Regions from separate parts of the Priestia sp. MDV22-iso46 genome, predicted to be linked through region 1. Evidence: predicted binding sites of a transcription regulator. Region 1 holds the regulator's gene; each other region holds the start of a gene.

Region 1 (4,556 bases):
TTCCTTTCAAAACTATGTACATATGTTATCATACTAATGATTTGCTTATTTGTACAATACTTGAACCAAAAAAATTTCCACTTTTACAGTTTTTGTGTGCCTTATTAAAAATATACAAAAAACTAGAGGGAACTCTCCCTCTAGTTTTACTAGAACGTCTCAGTGAAGACGCTTCTTTTTACTCTCTTTTAACTTCTTAGGCGTAACATCTTTACCTTCTTCGTCCACAACTTTAATCGTATGAAGGTGATTTGTCATAGATTGTCGGAAAACTTTTAAATATTCCTGACGTAGCTCTTGCTGTTCTTTCGCTTCAGATTCTGTCAGCCCTTCAGCCTTTGCCTTTTTTGAAAGAGCATTAATACGAGCAAGTTTATCTTTTGATAGCATATAAAACCTATCTCCTTATAATCAATAATTAAAATTACCGAACCGTTCCGGCAACATGTAGTCATCTTACTAAATCTCTTTCGTTTTATCAAGAGATTGAGCACTGTCTTGGTACTCTTGATAGCGACGATGTACCGTCGCTTTTGAAATATTATAACCAAAACCTTTTAGCGTAACTGAAATTTCAGCAAAGGTTAAGCCGTTATGACGAAGGCGGACAATTTCTTCAATCGGCGCTTCTTTTTTTTCTCTTCCCGAGTTAACTCCTTGATTTTTTAAATTTTGCTGCGGACGATAACCGTTTTCTACGGCTCTTTTCATTCCTCTTTTAATTTTAGCATTATGTAATTTCCGCTGATGCTCTTCCACTAAGCTAATAATATCTAACACCATTGAGTCAGATTCTGAAAGCTGAAGCTGGCCTTGATGACTAATCGTATAGATTGTAGCATTTTCTTTATGAAAAGCATGAAGCAGCGCAATTCGGGCGTTTCCTCTGCCTAATCGTGTTTCGTCTTGAATGAGCAGCACAGATATTTTCTCTTCTTTCATTGTATGAAGAACATCCAAAATACCCTCTCTGTCTACATCATATCCGCTTGCTTTTTCCATCACGACTTTTTTCACCTTTAGATGGTGAAGATCAGCAAGCTTTTTTAATTCTTCTTGCTGGCGCTGTAAAGATGTTTCTTGGGTTTTTTTATCCGTACTGACACGGCAATAAATAATGGCATCCACTTTTATCACGACCTTTTCGGCTTCTAACAATATTCAGGAACGGCCGTTACACACTACTGTTCAATTGCCACTTGATTATGTAACTCTTTTTTTAAAACAGGAATATATAATTTATCTCCAGGAGATAAAGACTGGGCAGTGTCTGAGTTTAAATCATTGACGTCTTCAACCCATTTGACAAATTCATTGGTGGTCAAATGATGGTGATTATGATACTTGTTGGACAAGTCCCAAAGCGTATCTCCTTTTGTAATAGTAACCGTTGAATATTTGTCTAAATCTACTTTATCCGCTCCTAAAACCAGCGTCAATACATATGTAAGTGCAGCGATAACTGCAAAAAAAATAGCGTAATGTTTCATAGAATGTAAGAATTGTTGCATATTATGATCCCCCTATCAGAATATATGTTCTTATTTTAGTGAGAACATTTGTTTCTGTCAATGGAATTCTTCGAACTTATGTTTGTATATTGACACATCACGTGGTATAATTCACCTAAAGAATAGCTAAAATCGAGGTGAAAAATATGAAGCTATCAAAACGTCAACAAGACATACTAGATTTTATTAAGCACGAAGTAAAATTAAAAGGTTATCCGCCTTCTGTTCGCGAGATTGGGGAAGCGGTAGGATTAGCCTCTAGCTCCACTGTACACGGGCATTTAGCTCGTTTAGAAAGCAAAGGGTTAATTCGCAGAGATCCAACAAAACCGAGAGCAATCGAAGTTCTTCAACTAGACGAAGTAAACATCCCTAAAAGCAATGTCATTAATGTTCCTGTTATTGGTAAAGTAACAGCGGGTCTTCCTATAACAGCCGTTGAAAATGTGGAAGAATATTTCCCTCTTCCAGATAAATTCGTTTCTCCAGATGATCATGTATTTATGCTTGAAATTATGGGAGAAAGTATGATTGAAGCAGGTATTCTAGATGGCGATATGGTAATCGTACGTCAGCAGCAAACAGCTAATAATGGAGATATTGTGGTCGCTATGACCGAAGACAACGAAGCAACGGTAAAACGCTTCTTTAAAGAAGAAAATTTCGTTCGTTTACAGCCTGAAAATTCAACGATGGCGCCTATTATTCTTCGCCACGTAACGATTTTAGGAAAAGTAACTGGTGTATATCGCACGATTCACTAATCAGACACTGTATGTAAAACCAACTAATCATGATGTTAGTTGGTTTTTTTACGTTTGTTTTCTAAAAAAAATTGGCATATTATAAATGATACGTTGAATCATCGCAGGCAGGTAGAACGGTTTTTATAAAGCTTGTTTTATCCTTTACTTTCTATCTGCATTTCCTCGACTCTTACAAGGAAATACAACCGACTATAAAAAGGATGTAGTTTATGACCAATACACCAAGGAAAACAGAACCATTTCAAACCATTGTACCTACCAAAGCAATGAACATGTTTCTTTTTCCTTTTTCCTTTGACCGAAAAAATAAAGAGCAGCTTGTTCATGCACTGGAAGCAAATTTGTTCGAGTTTTTTTCCATTCAAAACAAACATTTAGAAAAAGAATACTACGGAGAACAATATTACGTATCTCATGATAGCCTGGATCAATATTTTCTTCCTTACATTGAATGCATTCTATTCCCTGACTCGTGCGAAAAAGAAGGGTTGCTTAGATTTTCAAAAAAAATAGACCATACCATTACTTTACACACTTCCTCCACCACCGTGTCTAGCAACGTGCTGTCTGTGGATGTTTTTTTATGTCCTTTTGAAATTGGCGTCATGACCATTCGCACTGAGATGAGCCATAATCATTACACCTATGATGATATTTTAGAGTTCATGAATCATTTTCGTGTATTAGAACCGAAGCTTGCTGAAGAGCATGGATCCACCATTACCTATGAACATCATCGCTATAGCAAAGTGCAAGATTATATTTTTTCACAGCTCGCGCCATTTTTGAACGAACACATCAAGAAAGAAGCCACACGTGAACAGCACGTTGGGAGCCTTCCTTATTTTATCGATGAACGGATGTTTGTGTTAAGTTATGTAACGGTAAATCAAGAGCAAGAGATTAATTCCACAACTTTATTTCGTACTGGACAGCTAAATAGCTATACGCCTGGCGGGAAAGCGTTTATTTCTGCACACAATCATGAGTATATTAAAACGTATAATACTAAACATGTGTATTCCAGATGGGCTCCTGAAACCTATTACGTCATAACAGACCATGTGTTTTCGTGTATTTCTAAATCGACAGACTCTAAAACGGATCAGCTTTTGATGAATCATCTATTTGGCCAGCATTACTATAATTTATTTTTACATTTTTTCTATAAAATCGTGTTGCTAAAACTATCTTATGAATATTCTCAGCTCACGTTTCATAAAAATTCAGAGGGCATTGAACGACTAATCCGCTCTATTACCGTGTTTTCAGGTAAATATTTGTTTTTAGAAATTAGCTCTCGCACAGAAGGTCAAGAGTTTTCTGAGCTCTTTAAAAAAATCTTTCATATCAATTCTCTTTATCAAGAAGTCAAAGAAACCCTTGGTACTTTGTACCAAAATCAAGAGAAAATCGCAGCCAAGCGTCACAATTACTTATTATTAATTTTAACGATTTACACGGTTCTTTCCGGTATTTACGGAATGAATTTAGTTATTAGCAAACTAAAGGGAAACATCCATTGGGATAGTATGAAGCAGTTTTCTATCTTTGAATATATCGCTTTAATAGTAGCTCTATCAGGAATTCTGATCAGCATTAGTCTCGGAGTGAGTTCCCTATGGAATTTATTAAAAGATCGGTTTAAAACATAAAAGCTGTTCGCATACGTATGGATGCAAACAGCTTTTTAAATTATATGTCCGATATCGAAATCCCTAAAGACACGGGAGATTTTCGTATTATCGACCGAAAAGTAGCGGATGTATTCAAAAAAATGACTGAACGCAATCGTTTTGTACGAGGAATGATGTCTTGGATTGGCTTCAGGCAAACATATGTAGAATATGAGCGCGATGAACGCTTTGCTGGTGAAACAAAATATCCTTTAAAAAAGATGATCAAGTTTGCTTCAGATGGAATTATTGGGTTTTCAACGAAGTTTTTGCGTTTAGTAATGATTATTGGCTGGTTATCGGTTTTTGTATCACTTTTAGTTTTAAGTTATTCGATTGTTGTTTGGCTGATAGGTAAAAACATTCAGCCTGGCTGGACTTCTATTATGGTAGCTATCACCTTCTTTAGCGGTATTCAGCTACTTGGCTTAGGACTAGTCGGACAATACATCGCAAGAATTTACGATGAAAGTAAAAATAGACCTATTTACGTTGTACGTGAAACCATTAACTTCTCGAAAGCTTCAACAGATTCTCCAAACGTACGTGAAAAAGTATATAGCTAAAAAAACAAGGAAGAAAACAGCTGTTTTCTTCCTTGT
Region 2 (4,556 bases), on a different contig from region 1:
ATTTAAACGATAACAAATTTAAAAAGATTCAGTCTGAGAGTCAAAAGCAAGGAAAGTCTCAAGAAGAATATGCAGCTGAGCTTGACGCTAATCGTGCAAAAAGCCAAAAGAAAAAGTAACAATAAAAAAGGATTACAATTGGCAGAGGCTCGTTTGTAATCCTTTTTATCATCCCGTTTTGTTACAGGCTGCGATCAGTTATAAATGTATAGTGAGTATATGCTTCATACTTTTCACCGGGCTTTAATACACAAGAAGGAAAATGCTTATGATGAATAGCGTCCGGTAAACCTTGTGTTTCTAGGCAAACACCGAGGTATTTCTCTGAGTGAACTCCTCTAATTTCGAATTCTTCGTCTAGATGATTTCCCGTATAGAGAACAACTGAAGGCTGATCCGTTTTGACTTCTATTTTGCGGCCGCTTGCAGGATCAAATAATGACATCTGATTTTTAGCTTCTGCTTCTAAAAGAAATGGATGATCGTACCCTTTACCCACTAATATGTTTTGCGGATGTGTGGATTCCACACCTTCCTTGAGACTATGTCCTTCTCTAAAATCAAATGGGGTACCTGTGACATTTAGCGTTTCTCCAGTAGGTAAAAGATCATCATTCAACTCTAAGAATTCGTTACTTTTCAGCTTCAAAACATGATCCAAGACCGTTTCTTTTAGATTTCCGCTTAAATTGAAATACGTATGATTTGTTAAATTGATAAGAGTGTCTTGATCTGTTGTTCCTTCATAAGAAATATGGAACTCATTTTTATTCGTTAATGTATACGTAACTTTCACTTCAAGGTTGCCGGGATACCCTTCTTCTCCGTCTTTACTTACATATGTAAATTCAACACCTACATGGTCACTTGCTTCAATTATTTTGGCATTCCATATCTTATGGCTGAATCCTTCTTTTCCGCCATGCAAATGGTTGTTTCCTTCATTTTTCTCTAGACGATAGGTTTCATTATTAAGCTCAAACGATGCTCCACCTATACGCCCTGCTACGCGTCCGACCACAGCTCCGAAATAAGGAGAATACTTTTGGTATTCTTCTATTGAATCAAATCCCAATACAACACTTTCAATCTTCCCTTCAGAATCCGGCATTTCAATATTTGATATCACACATCCATAGTCAAGGCAGGTGATTTTAAGCCCTTCATCATTTAATAAGGTATAAGCATGTACAGCTTGATTGTTTAGTTCGCCAAATTTCTCTGAGTTCACTTTCACTTTTAATCAGTCCAATCCTCTTTTTATTCGTAAATTGCTTAACGGACCCTACATGTTATAAACATCGGATATGTTGTTATAGTTCCCTCTGCAATACTTCCTGAATCTTCATTATTCTCATTTTATTGTAATCGTGTACATTTCTTAATTCAAGCTTGAATGATAAAGGCTGGCCACTGTGTGTCATTGCTATTTCTTTAGTATTCCTAAGTATTCTTCCCAAGGTCCTACATCTTCTCTATATCGTTCTGCCATTACTCGAACAATTTGCGCAATATGGGTTAAATCATGAGCAACCCAAGTCGAGAGCAACTCTCTGACTTTTACTTCCCCAAACGCCGGGTGTTCTCCTCTCACTTCAAGGTGCTTTTCATGCTTAACTAGCAGCTTTAGTTGATGTAAATTCTGTATTCTTATTTTTTTGAATTCAAGAAGCTTCTCTTCAATAGAACTAGCAGATTCCTTGTTTAAATGGGCATAGCGGTCAAACGGAGGAAAAGCTCCCTCTTTTCCTTTTTGAAGGATAAATTCTAGCCTTGGTATCCAATTGTTTTTTTCTGCTTCTATTAAATGTTCTATGACTTCGGAGGTATTCCACGTTCCTTCTCCTTCATTGCATTGCAGCCACCCTGCAGATAGACCAGACAAAAGTTTTTCAAGTGTTTGTGGCGTATGCTCAAGTATTTCAATCGCTTCTTTTAAATTAAAATTCATATCAATTCCCCTTTCTCAACGTAATGATGCTGAGCTATCAGTTATGTAAATCCTTTAGAGATTATAGTCAATTTTACCATAATTCGCTTCTATTAAAGGAGCCAACTATTTTTCTAATTCCTTTTATGATGACTAAAACAAAACAAGAACACACGTTTGGTTTTTCTCTAGAAATATGATAAAATATATATAGACTAAAACGCAGTGAGTATCAGTCTGAATAGGCACTGCTCATTCGTAAAATAGATTGCTAGCAACTTTTTCATCTTGAGCTTTTCGTGTGAATTGGAGTGAGACAACAGTGAGTAAAAATCAAAAGCGATGGACAAAAGAAGAAGATAGATTTCTTATCCAACACTATGGTGCTATGACGCTTCAAGAGATGGGTAAGCATTTACATAGAAGCAAGGAATCGGTTAATAAACGACTTACTCGATTAAATCTTCGTGCTTCGGATACAGCTTTACGTAAAAAATGGACGCTTGAACAAGATGCTTTTTTGCAGGAGAACATTGATATCATGAATAACCGTGAAATGGCACATTCCTTAGGCAGAAGTCCTTCTTCTATTGCTACGCGCATAAAAGTTTTGGGACTAACACGAAAAACGGCGATGCGAAGATGGACGCTGCAAGAAGACGAATATTTGCTAAGGTATTACGGGGTAAAACCTCTTTCACACATATCAGCTAAATTACAGCGAAGTGTGCAAGCGCTAGAATCGAGGTTGAACCGTTTAGAAGTGTATGGAGCCAAAGCACACGTAGGACATATTACAGCGTGTGAACTAGCAGCCTGCCTTGAAGTAGATGTTCATACAATTTACAAGTGGATTCATAAAGAGAATCTACCGTACAAAATGATCATTGCCAAGACCAGAACATTTATGGGAATTGACATTCAATCTTTTTGGAAGTGGGCTGAACAAAATAAATCGTGCCTTAACTTTTTTAAAATACCTAAAAATACGCTTATTCCAGAACCAGCGTGGGTGAATGAACAAAGAAAACTAGACTATGTAAAGCGCCCTAAATACGAGCATAAAAAGTGGACAGCAGAAGAAGATGCCAGATTGTGGCGTATGTTTTATCAGGAAAAGCGCAATCAGCGAGAAATTGGGCAGCTGCTCGGGCGTTCGAAAAATAGCGTGCAGCGACGCTTAGAGCGTTTACGTAAAAAGAAACTAGTTAGTTAAACGATAAAAAGCTTGGAATAAGCTATGCTTACTCCAAGCTTTTTTATTGATATGACTTTTTGTTAAGCTTTAACTGCTTTTTCCCAATCTGCTGAAAATTTTTCCATTCCTTGGTCAGTTAACGGATGTTTTGCTAATTGCTCAATAACAGCGTATGGAATTGTGGCAATATGAGCTCCTGCAAGTGCTACACGCGTTACATGATCCGGATGTCTTACAGATGCCGCAATAATTTGAGAGTCGATGTTTTGAACGCGGAATAACTCAGCAATTTTAGATACCAGCTGTACTCCGTCTTCTGAAATATCATCAAGACGTCCTAAAAATGGAGAAACATACGTCGCTCCAGCACGAGCTGCTAAAAGCGCTTGGTTTACTGTAAAGATAAGGGTTACATTTGTTTTTACGCCTTTTTTTGCAAGGTAACGTGTCGCTTCCAAGCCAGCTAATGTCATAGGCAGCTTAATCGTAATGTTTTTATCTCCGTCGTTAATTTTAATCAGTTCTTCAGCTTGAGCAATCATGTCTTCAGCAGAAAGTGCGTCAGGCGTTACTTCAGCAGAAACGGATTCAACTTCCGGTACCATTTGAAGAATTTCTTCGATACGGTCTTCAAATCTTACGCCTTCTTTTGCTACTAAAGATGGATTTGTTGTCACACCAGCTAGAACACCTACTTTGTATGCTTTCTTAATATCCTCAAGGTTTGCTGTATCAATAAAAAATTTCATCTCACTATTCCTCCTTATTGTTATACATCAATCTGCATTTCCATGTACGCGAACTATAGCTTAGCCAATTTGCTGCAGGGCATATAGATTTTCTATAGAAGCGTTTTCAATCTCTTTTGCAGTTAATACCTTTAATTTTTCTAAAAATTGTATAGCGTCCACTCGGTCTTCAATGTCTTCTTCTGTACGAATATTCTCCGTTTTAATCTGATGGATACATTCGTTGATGACTTCTTTGTACGCATTCGTTTGGATAAACCATTCTGCTAACAGCGTTTTTGTTGCTTCTCTTTCTTCTTCACTTTTAACTGCAAACAAACTCTCTGTTTCCGTTTCACTCAGCATAAGGCTGCTAAAATCGTGATTCATACAAAGCCAAAAATAACCTTTTTGGCTATCGTAATACTTTCCTTCTCTTAAAAGAAAATACTTGATTCCAAATTTAATTTTATGAGATTGGTTCTCTGAACTCGGCATATGAATTTCTTTTATTTCTACGCTTTCTGATACATCCAGATATGTTTCTAAACCGTACTTTGTATTCACTACTTTTGCATCCAATATGTCCATCCTCATTCTCCTTTTCTCAAGTTCTATTTATTTTTATAAAAAAACAGAGGCCTGATTTTATGTAATAACGAATCCAGTTTTTGTGGATGTTTTTCTTAACCAACCGACA
Region 3 (4,556 bases), on a different contig from region 1:
CCCTTCCGCTTTTAATTCTAGAATCAAGTCACGAAGCTCAGCTGCGCGTTCAAAGTTAAGCGCTTTGGCTGCTTCTTTCATTTCTTGTTCCATTTCTTCTACGAGCTTTGCTTTTTCTTTTTTGTTGAGCTTATCAAATGCCGGTGCTTCTTCATACGTTTCTGTATCTTCTGCTACTACTGTTGCACGAATTGAGCCTCGAACTTCTTTTTGAATCGTTGTTGGTGTAATACCATGCTCTTCATTGTAAGCTTCTTGAATACTTCTACGACGCTTGGTCTCATTGATAGCAATGTCCATGGAGTTTGTGATGCGATCTGCATACATAATGACATGTCCATTAGCATTTCGCGCAGCACGTCCGATGGTTTGAATAAGCGATCGTTCTGAACGCAAGAATCCTTCTTTATCCGCGTCTAATATGGTTACTAACGAAACTTCCGGAATATCTAAACCTTCACGAAGTAAGTTAATTCCTACAAGCACATCGTACTTTCCAAGCCGCAGCTCTCGGATAATTTCAATACGCTCGAGCGTCTTCACTTCAGAGTGAAGATATTGAACTTTAATGCCGATTTCTTTTAAGTAGTTCGTTAAATCCTCAGACATTTTCTTTGTTAACGTCGTAACGAGTACTCGTTCATTTCGCTTAATCCGGTCATGAATTTCTCCAATTAAATCATCAATCTGCCCTTCAATTGGTCGAACTTCAATATTTGGATCCAATAATCCCGTTGGACGGATAATTTGTTCAATCACATCAGGTGCCTTCTCAAGTTCATAAGGACCTGGTGTTGCGGAAACATGAACAATTTGGTTAATATGCTGTTCAAATTCATCAAATTTAAGCGGGCGGTTATCTAATGCGGACGGCAAGCGGAAACCATGGTCCACTAACACTTGTTTACGCGCTTGGTCTCCATTGTACATTCCTCTAACTTGAGGAATCGTAACGTGTGATTCATCCACAACAAGAAGGAAATCTTCCGGGAAGAAGTCCAGCAATGTATAAGGTGTAGAACCAGCGGGACGAAGCGTTAAATGACGAGAGTAGTTCTCGATTCCCGAACAAAAGCCCATTTCTCTCATCATTTCTAGGTCGTAGCGCGTGCGCTGCTCCAAGCGCTGCGCTTCTAAAAGCTTGCCTGCTTCTTTTAGCTTCTCTAGCTGTTCTTCTAGTTCTTTTTCAATATTTTGAATGGCAACACGCATTTTTTCTTCTCTCGTGACAAAGTGAGATGCCGGGAAGATAGCTACATGTTCACGATCACCAATGATTTCTCCTGTTAGAGCGTCAACTTCTCGGATGCGGTCAATTTCATCGCCGAAAAACTCGACGCGAATACAGTGTTCATCTCGAGACACAGGGAAAATCTCCACAACATCACCGCGAACGCGAAACGTTCCGCGCTTAAAGTCAATATCATTTCTTTCGTACTGTACATCTACTAGCGTACGAAGCAGCTGATTGCGCTCTTTTTCCATTCCTACTCGAAGAGATACGACCATTTCTTTGTATTCTTCCGGAGACCCTAAGCCATAAATACAGGATACGCTGGCAATAATAATGACATCTTTTCGTTCAAAAAGAGAAGAAGTTGCCGAGTGACGAAGTTTATCAATTTCATCATTAATGCTCGCATCTTTTTCAATAAATGTATCTGTTTGAGGTACATAGGCTTCAGGCTGATAGTAATCGTAGTAACTGACAAAGTATTCGACTGCATTATTAGGAAAAAACTCTTTAAACTCACTGTACAATTGACCAGCAAGCGTTTTGTTATGAGCCATAATTAGTGTCGGCTTATTTATTTCCTTAATAACATTAGACATGGTAAAGGTTTTTCCCGTTCCTGTAGCACCTAACAAAACTTGATGCTGCTTACCTTCTTTAATTCCTTTCACGATCTTTTCAATTGCCTTTGGCTGATCACCTTGCGGTTGATATGGGGATACTAATTCAAACTGATCTTTCAAATGAAGGCCTCCGTTTCTATTTTCTTGTTTTATCTATTTTTATTACGATATGTAAAAACCGAAAACACGAACTGATATTCGTATTTTATCACTTTATAATCATAAATGAAACTAATGAGTATTAATCTTATATAGTGTTTGTTTGTTTTTATTTTTTACCCTGTTACTTTATTACCCACTAAATTCTTATACTACCCTTTTCGAAGGGAATACAACTCTTTAGATGAAAGCAACAAAAGAAAGTAAGCTGCGTTATTGTTTGAAAAAGATAGGCTTTTGCGCCAATTTCTAAATTATGATACAGTATAAAAAATATGTACTGAGAGGGGTTTAGTATGGCAAGCGTTGATCAAGTTCTTATAAATAACTCCTTTACAACAGTTGAAGAATCAACTTCTTTAGCTAAAGTGAAATCTGAACTTTCAAACTATGACTTCGTTGTAGTCACAGCAAGTACCTTTTATGTAATACACAAAGATGAACGATACCTTTTAACAGGTCATGACAGGGCATCTTCCATAAAGAAAGTAATAGCGGATACAAATTGGCCTTCATCTTCTACTTCTACGTTAGCCAATTTACAAGCCAACACAAACTGGAACAGACCAGTCCTCATTCAAGCAGAAAACCAAGAAACCACAATAGGACTTGTAACACCTTCACAGTGGATTACACATTTGCATAGCCAAAATGAGATATTAGCTTCCTATTTTGATACATTGGCAGAAACCATTAATGATGCAGTGACAGCGGTCGATAATGAAGGAAATGTAATCTTGTGGAATACTGCTGCGGAACATACGTATAAGATTCAGAGAGATGATATTATTGGTAGAAAAATCGGAGAGCATTTCAAAGATGAATCCATCATTCTACATACGATTCTAAATGAAGGGCGCCCTGTTCGCGGAACGTATCATCGTCCTAATGAACAAACTCATGTGCTCATCAATGCATCTCCTATTATAAGAAACAATCGAGTCATAGGTGGAGTCGCAACTGAACATGACATTACCAATATTGTAAGATTAAATGAAGAAATTGATGTGTCTCTTCTCATTCCGAAAGATAATCCATTTTCTTCTTTCGCGGGTATCAGTCCTGAAATTAAGCAAGCCGTTGACATTGCCAAAAAAGTGGCATCTACAGATATGCCTATTTTATTAACAGGAGAACCTGGTTCTGGGAAAGAAATGCTGGCTCAGGCCATCCACTACGGGGGATCCAAACATAAAGAACCTTTTTTATCTTTAAATTGCGCCACTATTCCATCGGGACTCCTGGAAATTGAGCTCTTTGGTCATCAAAAAGATGTCTTTTCAGAAGATCCAACGACCATTGCGGGAAAACTGGAGCAGGCTCATAACGGGACGTTATTTATTGAAGAAATTGATAAAATGCCTCTTGAAATTCAAGTGAAGTTTCTCCGTTACTTGGAAGAACGATCCTTTTATCACGTTGGAGGCACGGAAGAAATTCAAGTCCAAACCCGAATTGTAGCCTCTACCACGACGCCTTTGGAAGAGTTGCTAAAAGCCGGTGAATTCCATGAAAATCTTTACTATTTGCTGACCGTCATCAACATTATTATTCCGCCGCTTCGAGACCATAAAGAAGACATTGAAGCATTGACTCAGCAATTTGTACAGGAATTTAGTAAAAAGTATAAAAAGAAGGCTCCTTTCATCAGCTCTGAAGTTCTCGAAGCCTTTATGCAATACGACTGGCCAGGCAATATTCGCGAGCTGAGAAATACGATTGAACGAATGATTTTTCTAAGTGATCAGTCATTGATTACCCTTACGCACCTTCCTGACAACCTGAAGGATGCAAGTTCTTTCACAGAAGTTCAAAAAGAGGAAGATTCTCTTCAAGAAGCTAGGCTAATAGAAGAGACTCTTCAAAAAACCTATGGAAACAAAAGTGCAGCAGCAGATCTGCTTGGCATTTCACGCGGCACCCTTTATAACAAAATCAAAGAATATGGATTAAACTAATCAAAAAATTCGACACAAGCATCTTTAGCTTCGTGTCGAATTTTTTGATTTCCTTTAGACTGAACTTATTTCTGTTTTCTCGCTGTCATCTTCCCTTGTGTAAATAATAGAAGATAATCATCCCCTCCGGCTTTCGAGTCCGTTCCGGACATATTAAAACCTCCAAAAGGATGAACGCCAACTAATGCTCCTGTACATTTTTTGTTAATATATAAGTTACCGCAGTGCATAGTAGCTAACGCCCTTTGAATTCTCTCTTCGTTTTCAGAGAAAAAAGCTCCCGTCAAACCGTAGTCAGTTTCATTGTAAATCTCAATGGCTTCTTCCCAGTTAGCTACTTTTGTCAACGCAAGGACTGGTCCAAAAATCTCTTCTTGCATAATTCGTGCTTTTGAATCCACATCTTTGAATACTGTAGGCTCTATATAGTAGCCATTTCCAGGAGCTTTAGCTCCCCCGGCAATAAGCTTTCCTTCCTCTTTGCCAATTTCAATGTAGGCTAATACTTTTTCATACGCTTTTTGATCAATAACAGGCCCCATAGAAGGATTGTCTTCAGGCAGTCCGACGGTTAATTCTTTT

What was found. The regulator LexA, encoded in region 1, represses DNA repair genes until DNA is damaged. The targets are predictions, from matches to a motif close to CGAACATATGTTCG.
Region 2: the regulator LexA is predicted to act here: its motif matches at 2,097-2,110, upstream of AC4NPH_RS05790 (sigma-70 RNA polymerase sigma factor region 4 domain-containing protein).
Region 3: the regulator LexA is predicted to act here: its motif matches at 2,045-2,058, upstream of uvrB (excinuclease ABC subunit UvrB).

What each region holds. Positions count from the first base shown of each region.
Region 1 is NZ_JBZVWT010000002.1:641,947-646,502, reverse strand. It holds gene AC4NPH_RS15205 (DUF896 domain-containing protein) at 160-390, opposite strand; gene AC4NPH_RS15200 (YneB family resolvase-like protein) at 460-1,128, opposite strand; gene yneA (cell division suppressor protein YneA) at 1,182-1,511, opposite strand; gene lexA (transcriptional repressor LexA) at 1,658-2,275, shown strand; gene AC4NPH_RS15185 (magnesium transporter CorA family protein) at 2,488-3,933, shown strand; partial or broken gene AC4NPH_RS15180 (glycosyltransferase) at 3,966-4,520, shown strand.
Region 2 is NZ_JBZVWT010000001.1:1,111,008-1,115,563, forward strand. It holds gene AC4NPH_RS05775 (hypothetical protein) at 1-119, shown strand, start outside; gene AC4NPH_RS05780 (aldose epimerase family protein) at 182-1,237, opposite strand; gene AC4NPH_RS05785 (DinB family protein) at 1,427-1,951, opposite strand; gene AC4NPH_RS05790 (sigma-70 RNA polymerase sigma factor region 4 domain-containing protein) at 2,253-3,146, shown strand; gene fsa (fructose-6-phosphate aldolase) at 3,209-3,877, opposite strand; gene AC4NPH_RS05800 (hypothetical protein) at 3,938-4,447, opposite strand.
Region 3 is NZ_JBZVWT010000004.1:145,739-150,294, forward strand. It holds gene uvrB (excinuclease ABC subunit UvrB) at 1-1,977, opposite strand, end outside; gene AC4NPH_RS21670 (sigma-54 interaction domain-containing protein) at 2,313-3,974, shown strand; gene pruA (L-glutamate gamma-semialdehyde dehydrogenase) at 4,040-4,556, opposite strand, start outside.